Hydrogenovibrio crunogenus: one gene and its partner. The protein of the gene in region 1 interacts with the protein of each later gene in a pairwise test. Links are inferred from orthologs where the notes say so. Each region holds a gene or a part of one and is shown in the gene's direction. Other genes may lie near its edges.

Region 1 (7,809 bases):
ATCTTAAAGTGCGTTTTAGACCCTCTTATTTCCCGTTTACAGAGCCCTCTGCCGAGGTGGATATCGCCACTAACTTATTTGGTGATGGTCGATGGATTGAGGTGTTGGGGTGCGGCATGGTACATCCGAATGTACTTAAGAATGTCGAGGTAGATTCCGAAAAATATACCGGTTTGGCATTTGGGTTAGGCGTAGAGCGTTTAGCAATGCTCCGTTATGGCGTGACCGATTTACGCCAGTTCTTTGAAAATGATTTACGTTTTCTAAAACAGTTCAAATAATTACCAGGCCTGGCGAGATAAAATATGAAAGTAAGTGAAAGTTGGTTAAGAGAATGGGTGAACCCTGAATGGGACACCAATACCCTAGCAGAAGAATTAAGTTTAGCAGGCTTGGAAGTCGATGGGATTGAGCCAGTTGCTCCGGCCTTTACACATGTGGTGGTGGCCAAAGTTATTTCGGTTGAAAAGCATCCCGATGCTGATAAATTGAATGTCACTCAAGTCGATATCGGAGCAGATGAGCCTGTTCAGATTGTCTGCGGAGCTAAAAACGTTGTCGCAGGAATGAAAGCTTGTTGTGCTACCGTTGGTGCTGTTTTACCAGGGGATTTTAAGATTAAGAAAGCCAAGTTACGCGGTGTGCCTTCAAACGGCATGCTGTGTGGCGCAAGTGAACTTGGGTTACCGGATGATGGCGTAGATGGTCTGCATGTATTACCGGATGATGCACCTGTTGGAATGGATTTACGTGAATACCTGGATTTAAATGATCAGGTGATTGATGTGGATTTGACGCCAAACCGCGCCGATTGCTTAAGCATTGCGGGCGTGGCTAGAGATGTCGCTGCGATTGGTAATGTGCCATTCAAACAACCTTTTGAAAATATAACGGTTGATAAGTCAGGCGATTGTTCTCAGTCCATTGAGGTCGTTGATGCGCATGGCTGCCCTAAATATTTAGGATGTTTGGTAGAAGGTTACGATACCACCGCTAAAACCCCTTTATGGATGAAGCAACGTATTGAACGAGCAGGTATTTCACCGAAAAATCTGACAGTAGATATCACCAACTATGTGATGCTTGAGTTAGGGCAGCCGATGCATGCTTTTGATGCTGACAAGCTTCAAGGCACTATTCAGGTTCGCATGGCACATCCAGACGAAAAACTGATGACACTGGATGAAAAAGAGCTGGCTTTAAAGGCTGATACATTGGTCATTGCCGATGAAAAGGGACCCGTAGCCTTAGCAGGGATTATGGGCGGATTGCATTCAGCGGTTTCAGATACGACAACCCGTCTCTTTTTCGAATGTGCGCACTTTGCTCCGTTGAGTATTATCGGGAAAGCGCGCCAATATGGTCTACATACCGATTCGTCACACCGATTTGAAAGAGGGGTGGATGCCTTTTTGCCTGAAAAGGCGCTTGAGCGTGCATTGCAATTGTTTACTGAAATTGCCGGCGGACAAGTTTCAAATGTGGTTTCGGCCATCAATGACTTGAACCTCCATCAACCAAAAGCCATTCAATTACGCCCTGAGCGCATTGCAAAATTATTAGGTGTTGAGATTGCAGATAATGATGTGGAAGCCATTTTTAAACGCTTACACTTTAAAGTGGAAAAAAACGCTTCGGGTTGGGCTTTAACCGCACCGTCGTATCGTTTTGATATGGAAATTGAGGCGGATTTGATTGAGGAAGTAGGTCGAGTATTTGGGTATAACAATTTACCTGAAACGGAAGTGCAGGCGCCAATGCGCTTGCCGACTTTGCCTGAATCTGAACAAGAATTATATTTAGTTCGCAAAGCGTTAGTAAATCGAGGTTTCCATGAAGTTGTGACCTACTCTTTTGTGGAAGAGAAGTTACAGCAGAACATGATGCCGGATATTCCGTATCTTTGTTTGCAGAACCCGATTTCAGATGACATGAAAGCCATGAGAACCACTTTGTTCCCAGGGTTGTTACAAACGATTTCCTATAATCAGAAACGTCAACAAAATCGAATTCGTATTTTTGAATCAGGCTTGGTGTTTACACGCTACCATGATAAAACACAACAAACTCCCGTTATTGGCGGAGCAATAGTAGGAGACTTGAATCCTGCCAACTGGTCTGGTGAAAATCGTCCGGTTGATTTTTATGACTTAAAAGGCGATGTGGAAACCTTGTTGGCAATGAGTCATGTTCAAGACAAAGTGCGTTTTGAACCGGCCGAGTTTGCCATTTTCCATCCTGGCCAGTCTGCGGCCTTAATTTTAAATGGCCAAACGGTTGGTTTGATGGGGCAGCTTCACCCAGGCCTGGTTAAATCTACCGGCGTGTCAGGAAAAGTCTTTTTATTCCAAATGGATTTAGCGACAATCATGGAAACCAAAGTGCCTGCCGCCAAGCCGATTTCTAAATTTCCTGAGGTGCAACGAGATTTAGCATTTGTTGTGGATGAAGCGCTGCCAGTACAAAAATTATTGGATGCGATTGAAAGCGTTCAATCCGATATTTTAAAGGCGGTTGAAATTTTTGATATCTATCAAGGTGAAGGGATTGAAGAGACGCAGAAAAGTATTGCGTTGACGCTTAAGATCCAACACCAGGATCGTACTTTACAAGATGAAGAAGTCGATCAGTTAATCGAACAAGTAATCGTAAAAGCAAAAGAGCAAGTAAAAGCAGAATTACGTTAACGGACGCGTTATTTTTTGTAAGACTTGGTTTATAAGTTTAATTCAAAAAGAATAATAGAAAAGGGCAGTCATATGGCATTAACGAAAGCAGATATTGCAGAAACTTTATCCGACAAGTTTGGCTTTAATAAACGCGAATCAAAAGAATTAGTGGAACAGTTCTATGATGAGATGTCTGAAGTTCTCGTCAAAGGGGAGCAGATTAAGCTTTCCGGTTTTGGAAACTTTGAACTGAAAGATAAAAGTGCGCGCCCAGGAAGAAATCCTAGAACAGGTGAAGATGTTCCCATTTCTGCTCGAAGAGTGGTAACATTTAAACCTGGACAAAAACTACGAGCTCAAATTGATAACTATGGTACAGCCTAAATCTTTTGATTCTCAAAAGCAGTTAGAAATCGATTTGCCGGATAAAAAATATTTTACCATCGGCGAAGTGAGTGAGTTTTGCCAATTGAAATCTCATGTGTTGCGTTATTGGGAGCAGGTGTTTCCCCAGCTTCAGCCTAACAAACGCCGTGGTAGACGCTATTACCAAAAACGTGATGTACAATTGGTTTTTGAAATCAAATCCTTGTTGCATGAACAAGGGTTTACTATCCCAGGAGCCAAAGCGCGCTTGAGTAAAGCAGATGGCGTGGTTGAAGCAGCTGAGACCTCTGAAGCAGAAAGTGCATTAAAGACGCTCCGTCAGATTCGTTCAGAATTGAAAGAATTTCAAACCTATATCAGCCAGCGGTATTAGTTTCGTTATGACACTCGGTCAGGCGTTTACTTCTACTATTTTGGCGCCTCCATTAAATCCTCTTCTTCTTCATCTGGAGCCGTTTCAGGATATTTTAAACGCCAAACGCGGATAAACTTGTCATCATCCAGTCTTTGCTGCAATAGAGTCAGTGCTGCAATATATTGATCAATATAGATATAATTCTGTTTTTTTAAACTTTGCCAAAGATGACGGTATTTTTTGGGCAAGAAATCGCGAAAGTGTGGAATGAGGCCTGCGTCCGTTTCCGTTTCTTTTATTCGTTGCATGATATCCAAACGAGCCTGGTATTTGAACTTTTGTTCATACTGATCAATCATTTTTCCAATGACGAATAAAACGCCAGCCGAGAGGATAAAGCTAATAATAAAATGGTCAGTCAGAAAGGTCCCTAATAAAGTAAAAAGAACCAATAAAATAGCCGTGGCGGGCATCGTTAAGACAAACAGCCAGGCATTATTACCTTTGAGCTCATTGGTTCTCTGTTCTAAATCAAAATCTTCCACATCCACCGCATGCAGTCGTTCCAACATTTCTTCAGCTGTTGGCGTTTGCGGTTTCAGTGGAATATCTTCTTGCAGTTGTTCGTTTTGATCGCTGATGTTTTCTGCCATTATCTTATTAAGACCTTTTTTTAGGTTTGCAGTTCATTTTGCATTTGAGGGTGTGCCGGGTATTGTCTTCTAAGCAATAAGCGGTTAATTCTCCGCCCCATAAACACCCTGTATCGGTTGAATGAATATTGTAAGCATCTAATGCGCCTAAAGTTGACCAGTGTCCGAAAAAAATTTCATAATCTTTATTTTTACGGTTCGAATGGCTGAACCAAGGTTGATACTTGGTTTGTTCATTTGGATTAGGCGACATTTTTTGTTTAAAGTCTAATTTCCCTTTGTCATTACAATATCGCATGCGTGCAAAAGCGTTCACAATATAACGAATTCGTTCCCAGCCATCGAGCGTATCTGACCATGTTTTGGCATCTGAGCCAAACAGGTGGTGTTTGATGGCATCTTTCCATGAATCTGATTGTAGAACTGTTTCGACTTCTTTTGCATAGCTTAACGCTTCGCTAATTGTCCATTGCGGCGGAATGCCAGCATGAACCATCGCAATGGGAAGAAAATCATGCTTTAGCATCAAAGGTTGATGTCTAAGCCAATCGATTAAATCCAGTGCATGGGGTGCTTGGAGAATTTCTGCCAGAGTGTCAGACTTGGAAACATATGTCTCCAGTCCAGAATAAGCTGCGAGTAGATGGAAGTCATGGTTGCCTAAGACCATTTGCGCTTTATTTTGTTCTTGCAGTCGTTTGACAAACTCTAGACAGGCTAAAGAATTTGGACCTCGGTTAACAATGTCACCTGCAAACCATAAAAAATCGGTTTCTTCGTTGTATTGGAGCTGTTTTAATAATGCTTGAAGTTCCTCATAGCATCCTTGTAAATCTCCAATAACATAGCTAGCCATACTCTTAAGCCTTATCCTTGTGATAAAGATTTGATAGTAAAACAAATGCCTCTACAGGGACTTTTTCTGCACGAACGGAAGGGTCTAATCCACACGCCTCAATTTGTTCGTCATTTAAAAAGCCTTTCAGGTTGTTTCGTAAAGTTTTGCGTTTTTGTGAAAAAGCTTGCTTGACCAGTTTAGCAAAATCTTTGTCGTCGATTGCCTGGAAGGGTCTTTTTTCAAAAGGACGTAAACGGACGATAGCAGAGTCTACCTTGGGTGGGGGCGTAAAGTTTTCAGGACCGACAGTCAGTAGGTATTCGGTCTCACAGGTGTATTGAATCATGACGCTAAGTCGACCATACGCTTTTACACCTGGCTGGGCTGTAATACGTTCTACAACCTCTTTTTGCAACATGAAGTGCATGTCTTGAATATAGCGTGCGTATTCCAATAAATGAAATAACAAAGGGCTGGAAATATTGTAGGGAAGATTCCCGACAATACGCAAAGACGGTGTTTCTGTGTCCGTCTCTATGAGTTGACTATAATCAAATAATAAAGCATCAGTATGGTGAAGATGAAAGGCTGGATTGTGACTGAAACGTTGGGTGAGAGGGCCTATCAGGTCATTATCGATTTCAATGATGTCGAGCTTTTTCACGATGTCCAAAAGAGGGCCTGTTAGAGCCGCTTCTCCCGGACCGATTTCAACGAGGTGTTGATCTGGCTTGGGTGCAATGGCGGCGACAATCTGCTGAATGATTCGGTCATTATTCAGAAAGTTTTGCCCGAAGCGTTTTTTGTGTTGGTGTTTTGCCATCTGGTTTAAGTGTCCTTGCCTGTCATTTCCAGTGCCACATCCATTGCATAGCGGAAGCTGTTAATGTCTGCTTGGCCTGTGCCGGCTAAGTTCAGTGCAGTTCCATGATCAACTGAGGTGCGAATAAAAGGTAACCCTAACGTGATATTGACGGCATTGCCGAACCCGACGTATTTTAAAACAGGTAACCCTTGATCATGATACATGGCGAGAAACGCGTCTCCCACTTTTAAATTGCTTGGGCTGAAAATGGTATCGGCTGGAAGAGGGCCGATTAAATCCATGCCTTCAGATTGCAATGATGCTATGACAGGGTTCATCGTATCAATTTCTTCTCGTCCTAAATGACCCTCTTCTCCTGCATGCGGATTGAGTCCCATAATGAAAATCTTGGGAGACTCTATCTGGAACTGATGTTTCAAACTGGTGTGTAAAATTCGAATCACACTTTCCAATAATTCAGGTGTAATGGCATCAGGCACTTCTTTTAAAGGTAAATGTGTCGTAACGAGCGGGACTCTTAACCCTGGTGTGGCTAACATCATGACGACTTGCTTTGTGCCTGTCGCTTCTGCCAACAGTTCGGTATGCCCGGTAAATTTTAACCCGGCCTGGTTAATGATCCCTTTATGAATAGGACCGGTTACCATGGCATCAAAAGTCTGATTTTGACAGGTGTCGATAGCGGTATGGAGCATCTTTAGAACATAATCTGCATTTTTGACATTTAACTGACCTGCTACAACCGGAGCATGTAGCGGTATTTCAATGACTTTAAGTTCACCTGTCCGGTTAGCGCAAGGTGGCTGAGAAGCATCGAAAGTGATCAGCGTGATTGGGAGCCCTATCTGAGCCGCACGCTCTGTTAACAGAGTTTTATTGGCAATGACAACCCACTCGTAATCCCAATCCTGTTGCGCTAATTGTATGACCTGTTCTGGGCCAATGCCCGCGGGTTCTCCCGAGGTAATCACTAGACGGTGCATAAGCAATAAAGGTTCCTTGTTTTCAGTTGTTAAACGATGCGTGCTTAGTTAGAGAGTGCTTCTTCATGACTTGGTTGTTTTTCCATGATTTCAGGATCTTCAAGTCGAATATCGATTAAAGCTTCATCTTTTAGTCGGCGTAGCCAAATTTCATACGATTCATTGGCTTTTTTCATGCGTAATGTTTGCATCGCTTGTTTACGTTTGTCTTTTAAAGACAAGTCTTGATCTCGAACGCCATCCAAGAAAAGAATTACCCATCCTTGTTCTGTTGCAAAAGGCTTGGCTGCGTGACCAGGCTGGAGGCTTTCAATGGCTTGAAAATATTCCGGTGGCATTTCTTTGGCAGTTTGCCAACCTAAGTTCCCATTAGCGTTTACCGAAGCAGGGATGTCAGAATATTTTTCATTCAGTTGTTTAAAGGCCTCTAAACTGGTCAAACTGTCAGCTAATTTAACCAATGTTGGGCTCGGTTGCTGCTTGTTGCGGGCATCTTGAGATAAAAGGATAAACCGATAAAGATGGTATTGTTTAACGATTTGACTATTTTTGTTTCGTTTACCTTGTAGTTGAATGATATGGAAGCCAACGGGGCTTCGGATGACAGCACTGGTTTCACCGACTTCCAGTTGGTTTAATGCATCATTAAAGAAAGTAGGAATTTGATCGACTCCCAACCAACCTAAATCTCCCCCTTGTAGGGCTTTACTTCCTTCTGAATAACGCACAGCCATTTGGCTGAAGTCTTCACCAGTACGGATTTTCTGTAAAATGTCTTGTGCTTTCTGTTTAGACGCATCACGCTCGGCAGGTGTGGCTGATTCGGGTAAACTCACCATGATATGACCTAAATGATACTCCACATCACTTTGTACCAAAGCTTGTCGTTGAATAAAGTTTGAGACTTCATCTTCAGTGACTTGTGTTTTCGACAGGACTTCGACTTCGCGCAGTTTTTGGAAGAGCATTTGTTGGCGAATACGTTCGCGAAAGCTTTCAAACCCGTTCTTTTGAGACAGGTTTAAACGATCACGTAACTCTGCAACGGTTAGATTGTTTTGTTTAGCGATGTCCTGAATCTGAGCAAAGAGCTCATCA
Region 2 (7,776 bases), 350 kb from region 1 along the record:
GCAGTAATCATGCCGATGACAAGAAACATAGCCATAATCTTTAAGGTCGCATTGCGGGTTTGTTTGCGGTAATACTTTGGATCGATTTCTTCAATTTGAAACATATGTAATGCCTGTTTATCTTGTGCGATGGTTATGACCATAAGCGAATGGGCGAAGTCCGTGAGTTCAACAGACCATTTTTCAACCCAAAATCTAATGACTCAATGGTTTTTTGCTTATTTAACGTGGAATCAAGGTATAATCTTGCCTTTTTAAAATCATTCTAAACTCAAACTCATGCGACGACAAGATTTTAACTTTGAACTACCCGAAGCCTTGATTGCCCAACAACCTGCCAAGGAAAGAACGCAAAGCCGACTGTTGGTAATGAATGGAGACGGTAGTGTGTCCGATTGTCATTTTCCAGACATTCTGTCTTATGTGAATGAAAATGATTGTTTGATCTTTAATAATACTAAAGTGATTCCAGCGCGCTTGTTTGGTCAAAAACTTACCGGTGGGAAAGTTGAATTGTTAATTGAACGTGTCTTGGATGAGCATCGTGTTTTGACGCATATTCGTTCAAGCAACGCGCCTAAATCAGGTGCTCAATTACGCATCGCAGATGCTTTTGAAGCCGAAGTTTTAGGCCGGGATGGCGCCTTGTTTGAGTTACGGTTGAGTAAGGATGATGCGCCTGAGCTGACGGCTTTGGAGTTGATAGAAGCATATGGCCACATGCCATTGCCTCCTTATATCGAACGCGAAGACCAGCTAGAAGATAAAGAACGTTATCAAACGGTCTATTCAGAAAAACCCGGCGCAGTTGCCGCCCCGACCGCGGGATTACATTTTGATAATGACTTGCTGGACAAAATTAAAGCAAAAGGTGCGGCGACGGGGTTTGTCACTTTGCATGTCGGTGCGGGCACATTCAAACCGGTTCAAGTGGATGATATTTCAGAGCATGTCATGCATTCCGAAGTGATTGAAGTGTTGCCTGAAACCGTCGAGTTGATAAAGCAAACCCGTCAAAAAGGGGGGCGAGTGATTGCTGTGGGCACCACTTCGATTCGCTGTTTGGAAAGTGCCGCCACCTTTTCTGAAACAGGTGAGCTTGCACCTTATCAAGGGGAAACTGACATTTTCATTACCCCCGGTTATGACTTTAAGGTGGTGGATGTTCTATTGACGAATTTCCATTTACCCGAATCCACCCTGATTATGTTGGTATCTGCGTTAGCAGGATATGAGCGTACCATGCAAGCCTATGCGCATGCGGTGGAACAAAAATACCGCTTCTTTAGTTACGGGGATGCCATGCTAGTGCATCCACCGACTTCCGAATCTTAATGGAAAAAAGTATGAAATTTGAGCTAGACAAACAAGACGGGCGTGCTAGAAGAGGGCGTTTGATTTTTGAAAGAGGCGTGGTTGAAACACCTGCCTTTATGCCGGTCGGCACTTATGGTTCCGTGAAAGGGATGATGCCGGAAGAAGTCGCGGACACCGGTGCGCAGATTATTCTGGGCAATACGTTTCATTTGGCAATCCGTCCGGGCACCGACATTATCGAACAACATGGTGATTTGCATGACTTCATGAACTGGAAAGGCCCGATCTTAACGGATTCAGGTGGGTTTCAAGTGTTCAGCTTAGGCAAGATGCGCAAAATCACCGAAGAAGGGGTGCATTTCCGCAACCCCGTCAATGGCTCTAAAATCTTCATGGGACCAGAGGAGTCTATGGACGTCCAGCGCAAGCTGGGGTCGGACATTGTGATGATTTTTGACGAATGCACGCCTTATCCGGCCACACATGAAGTGGCGGCCGATTCCATGCGATTGTCTTTGCGTTGGGCAGAAAGATCCAAACAAGCGCATGGTGATAACCCTTCCGCCTTGTTTGGTATCGTGCAGGGCGGTATGTATGAAGACCTTCGTCAGGAATCAATCAAGGGCCTAACCGATATTGGATTCGATGGGTATGCCATCGGTGGACTTTCTGTGGGTGAGCCTAAAGAAGAAATGATGGGCACGTTGGATTTTACCGAACCGCATATGCCGAAAGACAAACCTCGTTATATGATGGGGGTAGGAAAGCCAGAAGACATTGTTGAAGCGGTTCGCCGTGGCATTGATATGTTTGACTGTGTGATTCCGACGCGTAATGCACGAAATGGCTTTTTGTTTACGCACAACGGCGTCGTTAAGATTCGTAATGCAGTCAACAAAACCAGTTTGGAACCGTTGGATGCAAAATGTGACTGTTATACTTGCCAAAACTACACGCGCTCCTATCTTCACCATTTGGATAAGTGCGGCGAAATCCAAGGCGCGCGTTTGAACACCATTCATAACTTACATTATTATCAGTTATTAATGAAAGGGTTACGTGAGGCAATTGCCTCTGAAACCTTGGATACGTTTGTCAGCGAGTTTTACCAAGCCAGGGGCGAAGAAGTTCCTGCTTTATAAGTTCAAAATAAGATTCGAACTTTGTCTTATTTTGTTAATAGAATTTTAAAATTTTTTATGCAACAATAACGCAGTTAATTTCAAGGAGAACAAAATATGAGTTTTTTTATTTCTGATGCAATGGCCGAGGGTGGCGCAGCAGCACAAGGAAGTGGTTTTGAGGCATTGTTGCCGTTAATTTTATTGTTTGTGGTGTTTTACTTTTTACTGATTCGTCCTCAGCAAAAGAAAGTTAAAGAACATAAAAAACTTGTACAAGCACTTGGCAAAGGCGCTGAAGTAGTGACATATGGCGGCTTAGCTGGAAAAATTCGTGAATTGGATGAAAACTTTGTTGATCTGGAAGTGGCTGACAATGTTGTTGTGAAAATCGAACGTCAAAACGTCGCTCGCGAATTACCAAAAGGGACACTAAAAGGAACAGCGGAATAAGCTGGCTTTTTAAATAAGAAAGGGGCAGTCGCCCCTTTTGTTGTTTCTGGGAACGCCTTTAAGCATTACAGCTTTCTGCTGTAACGTGATTTATGAGCTTTATCATTTAGCTTTATTTGGAAAAATTAAACATGTTTGAGTCAAGACAAAAAGTCATTAGTAATCAATACCCGGCGTGGAAATATCTGCTGCTGTTAATTGTGTTGGTATTAGGTGTTGTTTATGCCGCACCGAATATTTTTGGAGATGATCCCGCTGTTCAGGTTTCACCGGCAAAATCGGTGCAGTTTGATGCCTCTACTGAAGACCTTGTGACGCAAACCCTTCAAAAAGCGAATCTAAAGCCTAAATCGATGGCGTACCAAGAGGGTCAATTCCTGATCCGATTCCATAATACAGACGAGCAAATGAAAGCCCGAAGTGCCTTGAAAGAAGTCATGGGACGCCAAGCCGTGGTTGCTTTAAACCTGGCGCCGGCAACGCCTGATATTCTAAGAGCGGTCGGTGGTCAGCCAATGTATTTAGGGCTGGATTTGCGCGGTGGTGTCCATTTCTTGATGGATGTCGATATGGAAGCCGCGGTGCAGAAAACCTATAACCGTTATGTCGACGAAGTGAAAGGTGCCTTCAGAGAAGCCCGAATCCGCTATTCAGGTGTCACTTATGAAACCGATCACTTGATGATCAAGTTTCGTGATGCGAAAAGTGTTCCGGCCGCTCAAGCGGAAATGGAAAAACAATTTCCAGGCGAGTTTAATTTATCTCCTGTGGATGGTCAGAATGCATTAGAACTTCGTTTACTGCCTAAAACCATTGAAGAAGCGAAAACCTATGCGTTGAAGCAAAATATCACCACCTTGCGTAATCGTATCAACGAACTCGGGGTGGCAGAGCCGGTGATTCAACAGCAAGGCGACCGCCGTATTGTGGTTCAGTTGCCTGGGGTTCAAGATACTGCGAAAGCCAAAGAAATTCTGGGTGCAACCGCAACACTGGAATTTAGACTGGTGGAAGAACGCGGGGATGCGTATCGCGCAGAAAAAACGGGCTATGCAGCGCATGGTTCACGTTTATATCATTTCCGTGATGGTCGTCCGATTCTGTTGAAACGCAGCATTATCGTCAGTGGGGACAATGTTATTAACGCTCAGTCAGGGATTGAACCGGAATCTGGGTCTGCTGAAGTCACCGTGACACTTGATGGTGCGGGCGGGCGTAAAATGTTGGCAACGACTAAGGAAAATATCGGTCATCGCATGGCGGTGGTTTATATTGAAAATCGCGTTGAAACCATCGAGAAAAATGGTGAAAAGATTAAAAAACGCATCACCACTAAAGATGTCATCAATGCCGCGGTGATTCGTGGACAGTTTGCCAATCGATTCCAGATTACCGGGTTAGACAGCCCACAAGAAGCGCAAGATTTAGCGTTATTACTGCGTGCCGGGGCACTGGCGGCACCGATGGAAATTGTGGAAGAAAGAACGGTTGGGCCAAGCCTCGGGCAAGACAACATCGACCAAGGGATGATGTCTGTGATTGTCGGTTTCCTATTGGTGTTGGTGATTATGGTCTGGCGTTACAAGACGTTCGGCATGATTGCCAATGTGGCGTTAACATTGAACCTGGTTCTGATTGTTGCGGTCTTGTCCTTGTTGCAAGCGACCTTGACCTTGCCGGGGATTGCCGGGATTGTTCTTACCGTTGGGATGGCGGTGGATGCGAATGTGCTTATTTTCGAGCGTATTCGTGAAGAACTACGCGTATCATCCGTTCAATCGGCGATTAATGCCGGTTATGAAAAAGCTTTCGTGACGATTGCCGACGCCAATATCACAACCTTGTTGGCAGCGCTGGTGTTGTTCAGTTTCGGAACAGGCCCGATCAAAGGCTTTGCCATTACGTTATCGATTGGGATTATTACTTCTATGTTTACAGCCATCTTGGGAACAAGAGCAATTGTGAATGCGCTCTACGGCAATAAGCCGGTAGAAAAGTTATCGGTTTAGTCGGGGAGAGACAGAATGAGTACAAGCATGGAAAATCAAAAAGAATATAACTTTATGGGGCATCGCAAGCTGGCGATGTCTGTATCATTGTTTTTTATTGTGGCATCCATTGTTGGGTTGTTTGTCAAAGGACTTAATTTTGGCATCGACTTTACCGGGGGCACCATTGTCGAGCTGTCTTATGACAAGCCTGCAGAAGTCGACACCATTCGTACCTCTTTGCAAGACTCAGGATTCGAACGTGCCGTCGTTCAAAATTTTGGGTCAGCGGAAGATGTGTTGATTCGTATTGCCCCAAGAGAAGGGGTTAATTCAGCTCAAATCAGTAACCAAGTGATGGAAGCCTTACGCGAAAATCATTCAGAAAATTTTGAATTGCGTCGTGTTGAGTTTGTTGGGCCTCAAGTAGGGGATGAATTAACGGAAGATGGCGCTTTAGCGGTTATTTATGCTCTTATCGGGGTGTTGATTTATGTCGCACTGCGTTTTGAGTTCCGTTTTTCCATTGGGTCTGTTGCTGCGTTGGTGCATGATGTTGTCATTACTTTGGGTGTGTTTGCCTGGACTCAGGCACAGTTCGATTTAACGGTATTAGCGGCGATACTCGCAGTCATCGGGTATTCCTTGAACGACACCATTGTTGTGTTTGACCGTGTACGGGAAAATTTCAGAACCGTTCGAGATGGTACGCCGGAAGAAGTCACGAATCTGGCGGTGAATCAAATGTTGGCGCGTACTTTGATGACCTCTTTAACGACATTATTGGTTTTGATAGCCTTGTTTGTGCTGGGTGGCGAGATTATCCATAACTTTGCATTGGCATTGATTGTCGGGGTTGTGGTCGGTACTTACTCTTCAACCTTTGTGGCCAGTTCAATTGCGTTAGCACTCGGTGTTTCAAAAGAAGACTTGATGCAGCCGGTTAAAGAAGGGGCCGATGCAACCGCTCAAGAAGAAGAGTTAAATCGAATCTTCTTGGAGCAAGAAGCGGCGCGCGAAGCCAAAGAAGCCGCCAAGAAAAATAAACACTGATTCGATTCTTTCGATTTCGTTAAATAAAAAAAGACCCCGCGGGGTCTTTTTTTTGTTCTGAGTAAATCGATTAATGATGGGTTGAGCTGGTATGTCCCGATTTCAAATGAGAGTCCATTAAGACCTCAATCTCATCTTTTGATAAATACTCATGCTCTGATTCCGACTTTTCCTTGTGGACTGCGGCCGGTAAATCGAAATCCAAATGCTTCAGTTGTTTTTTGTTCAGGGTGTTCATGAAATTCTGTAACGCTTGAATCACTTGGCCGTTCAAGTCACGATCCGTTTGTTCCAGAATGATTTCGTGCAATTGATTTACCCATTTCATTTGCGTGTCTCGCACTTTTTCGGCATGAGTACGCAACTCGTTGTTTCGAATCGCTTCCGGATACGCTTGTGTCAGGTTTTTAATATCTTCAATAATCATTTCTGCAATCTGGATGGTTTGTTCAGAAGTGGTTTCCAGACGGTCGTCAATGTATTGCAAACAGCTGTTCACTTTTTGGGGAGTATTCATTTTAGTTGCCATTATTTAATTCCTCATGTGATTAAAGTGTCAAATTAATGACGAAAATAAATATTATTGTTTTATGTATTGGATCTATTACAAAAACTGTGCCAAAAAGTATTTTGTTTAAATAGTTGAAAAATATAGTAAAATTTATTTTAAAAGTGTCAATAAACGGTGATATTTTTGACGCAAGCTGGGAAAAATCATTTTTTTTGAATCAGTTGCGGTACACTTTGCGTTTTTAAATGAGTGCGCAATTTGGATACGTTACCAATTACGTTGGTATATCAATCGACCGAGTTTGTTGTGATTGATAAACCAGCCGGAATCAATTTTCATTCCGAACCCGATTCTGATGGTCAAAAACAGCCAGGCCTGGTGGTTTTGGTGCAGCAGCAATTAGGAGTGAAAGAACTCTATCCCGTACATCGGTTAGATAAAATGACCTCCGGTTTGGTGGTTTTCGCATTAAACAAAGCTACAGCTCAGGTGTTTCAGCAGCAGTTTGAAAGCCGACAGATCGAGAAGTATTATTTAGCCATCTCCGCCCATAAGCCTAAAAAGAAACAAGGCTGGGTCAAAGGTGACATGATGCCGGCTCGACGTGGCAGTTGGAAATTGAGTAAAACATTAGAGAATCCGGCCATCACACAGTTTATCAGTCAGAATACGCGACCGGGAGAGCGCTGGTTTTTATTAAAACCGCAAACAGGCAAAACGCACCAGTTACGCGTGGCTTTAAAAAGTTTAGGCGCCCCCATTGCAGGGGATGCACGTTATGGGCTTTCAACGGAAGCCAAACAAGAAGACAGAGGCTATTTACATGCGTTTGCTTTACGCTTCAAACTTCATGAAGCGTCTTACGAATTTTGCGTGCCACCGCAGCAAGGTACTCGATTTCAAACAGCAGAAGCGCACACGCTTTTGCAGCAATGGCAAACTCCCTGGGCAGCGTTTCAAGGTCAATGAATAGAAAGGTAAAAGAATGACAAAAGAGAAACCTTTTTGGGAAACCAAAACTTTGGCAGAGATGACCACGGAAGAGTGGGAATCGGTCTGTGATGGTTGCGGATTGTGTTGTTTGACCAAACTGCAAGACGACGAAACAGATGAAATCGTTTATACCCGGGTGGTGTGCAAGTATTCTGACCTAAAAACAGGGGCGTGTTCTGATTATGAAAATCGTTCCAAAAATGTACCAACGTGCGTAAACCTGACTTTGGATAGGGTGGCTGAGTTTGATTGGCTGCCGGATACGTGCGCTTATCGTGTGTTATATCGTGGGGATCCGTTACCGGAATGGCATCCATTGGTTTCAGGTAAAAGAGAGTCT

Evidence for each region.
Region 2: the proteins of pheT (region 1) and secD interact in binary tests that used the Escherichia coli proteins (3 or more experiments, as listed by UniProt). The link is inferred for Hydrogenovibrio crunogenus from one-to-one orthologs.

Annotation. Positions count from the first base shown.
Region 1 is NZ_CP032096.1:1,808,738-1,816,546, reverse strand. Bases 1-2,996 are described here. They hold pheT (phenylalanine--tRNA ligase subunit beta), read left to right. Parts: upstream 1-305; coding sequence 306-2,687; downstream 2,688-2,996. Other genes in these bases: GHNINEIG_RS08680 (integration host factor subunit alpha), read left to right, coding at 2,760-2,996; pheS (phenylalanine--tRNA ligase subunit alpha), read left to right, coding at 1-281. Outside these bases: more of GHNINEIG_RS08680, read left to right, coding at 2,997-3,053; GHNINEIG_RS08675 (MerR family transcriptional regulator), read left to right, coding at 3,040-3,429; GHNINEIG_RS08670 (hypothetical protein), read right to left, coding at 3,465-4,064; GHNINEIG_RS08665 (symmetrical bis(5'-nucleosyl)-tetraphosphatase), read right to left, coding at 4,072-4,920; 16S rRNA (adenine(1518)-N(6)/adenine(1519)-N(6))-dimethyltransferase RsmA, read right to left, coding at 4,925-5,725; 4-hydroxythreonine-4-phosphate dehydrogenase PdxA, read right to left, coding at 5,731-6,711; GHNINEIG_RS08650 (peptidylprolyl isomerase), read right to left, coding at 6,756-7,809.
Region 2 is NZ_CP032096.1:1,458,275-1,466,050, reverse strand. What follows is about bases 2,499-5,461. They hold secD (protein translocase subunit SecD), read left to right. Parts: upstream 2,499-3,022; coding sequence 3,023-4,900; downstream 4,901-5,461. Other genes in these bases: secF (protein translocase subunit SecF), read left to right, coding at 4,916-5,461; yajC (preprotein translocase subunit YajC), read left to right, coding at 2,556-2,891. In the rest of the region: GHNINEIG_RS07055 (DUF3087 domain-containing protein), read right to left, coding at 1-104; tRNA preQ1(34) S-adenosylmethionine ribosyltransferase-isomerase QueA, read left to right, coding at 280-1,335; tRNA guanosine(34) transglycosylase Tgt, read left to right, coding at 1,347-2,459; more of secF, read left to right, coding at 5,462-5,932; GHNINEIG_RS07025 (hypothetical protein), read right to left, coding at 6,003-6,461; GHNINEIG_RS07020 (TIGR01621 family pseudouridine synthase), read left to right, coding at 6,702-7,412; GHNINEIG_RS07015 (YcgN family cysteine cluster protein), read left to right, coding at 7,429-7,776. UniProt on the Escherichia coli protein: Part of the Sec protein translocase complex. Interacts with the SecYEG preprotein conducting channel. SecDF uses the proton motive force (PMF) to complete protein translocation after the ATP-dependent function of SecA.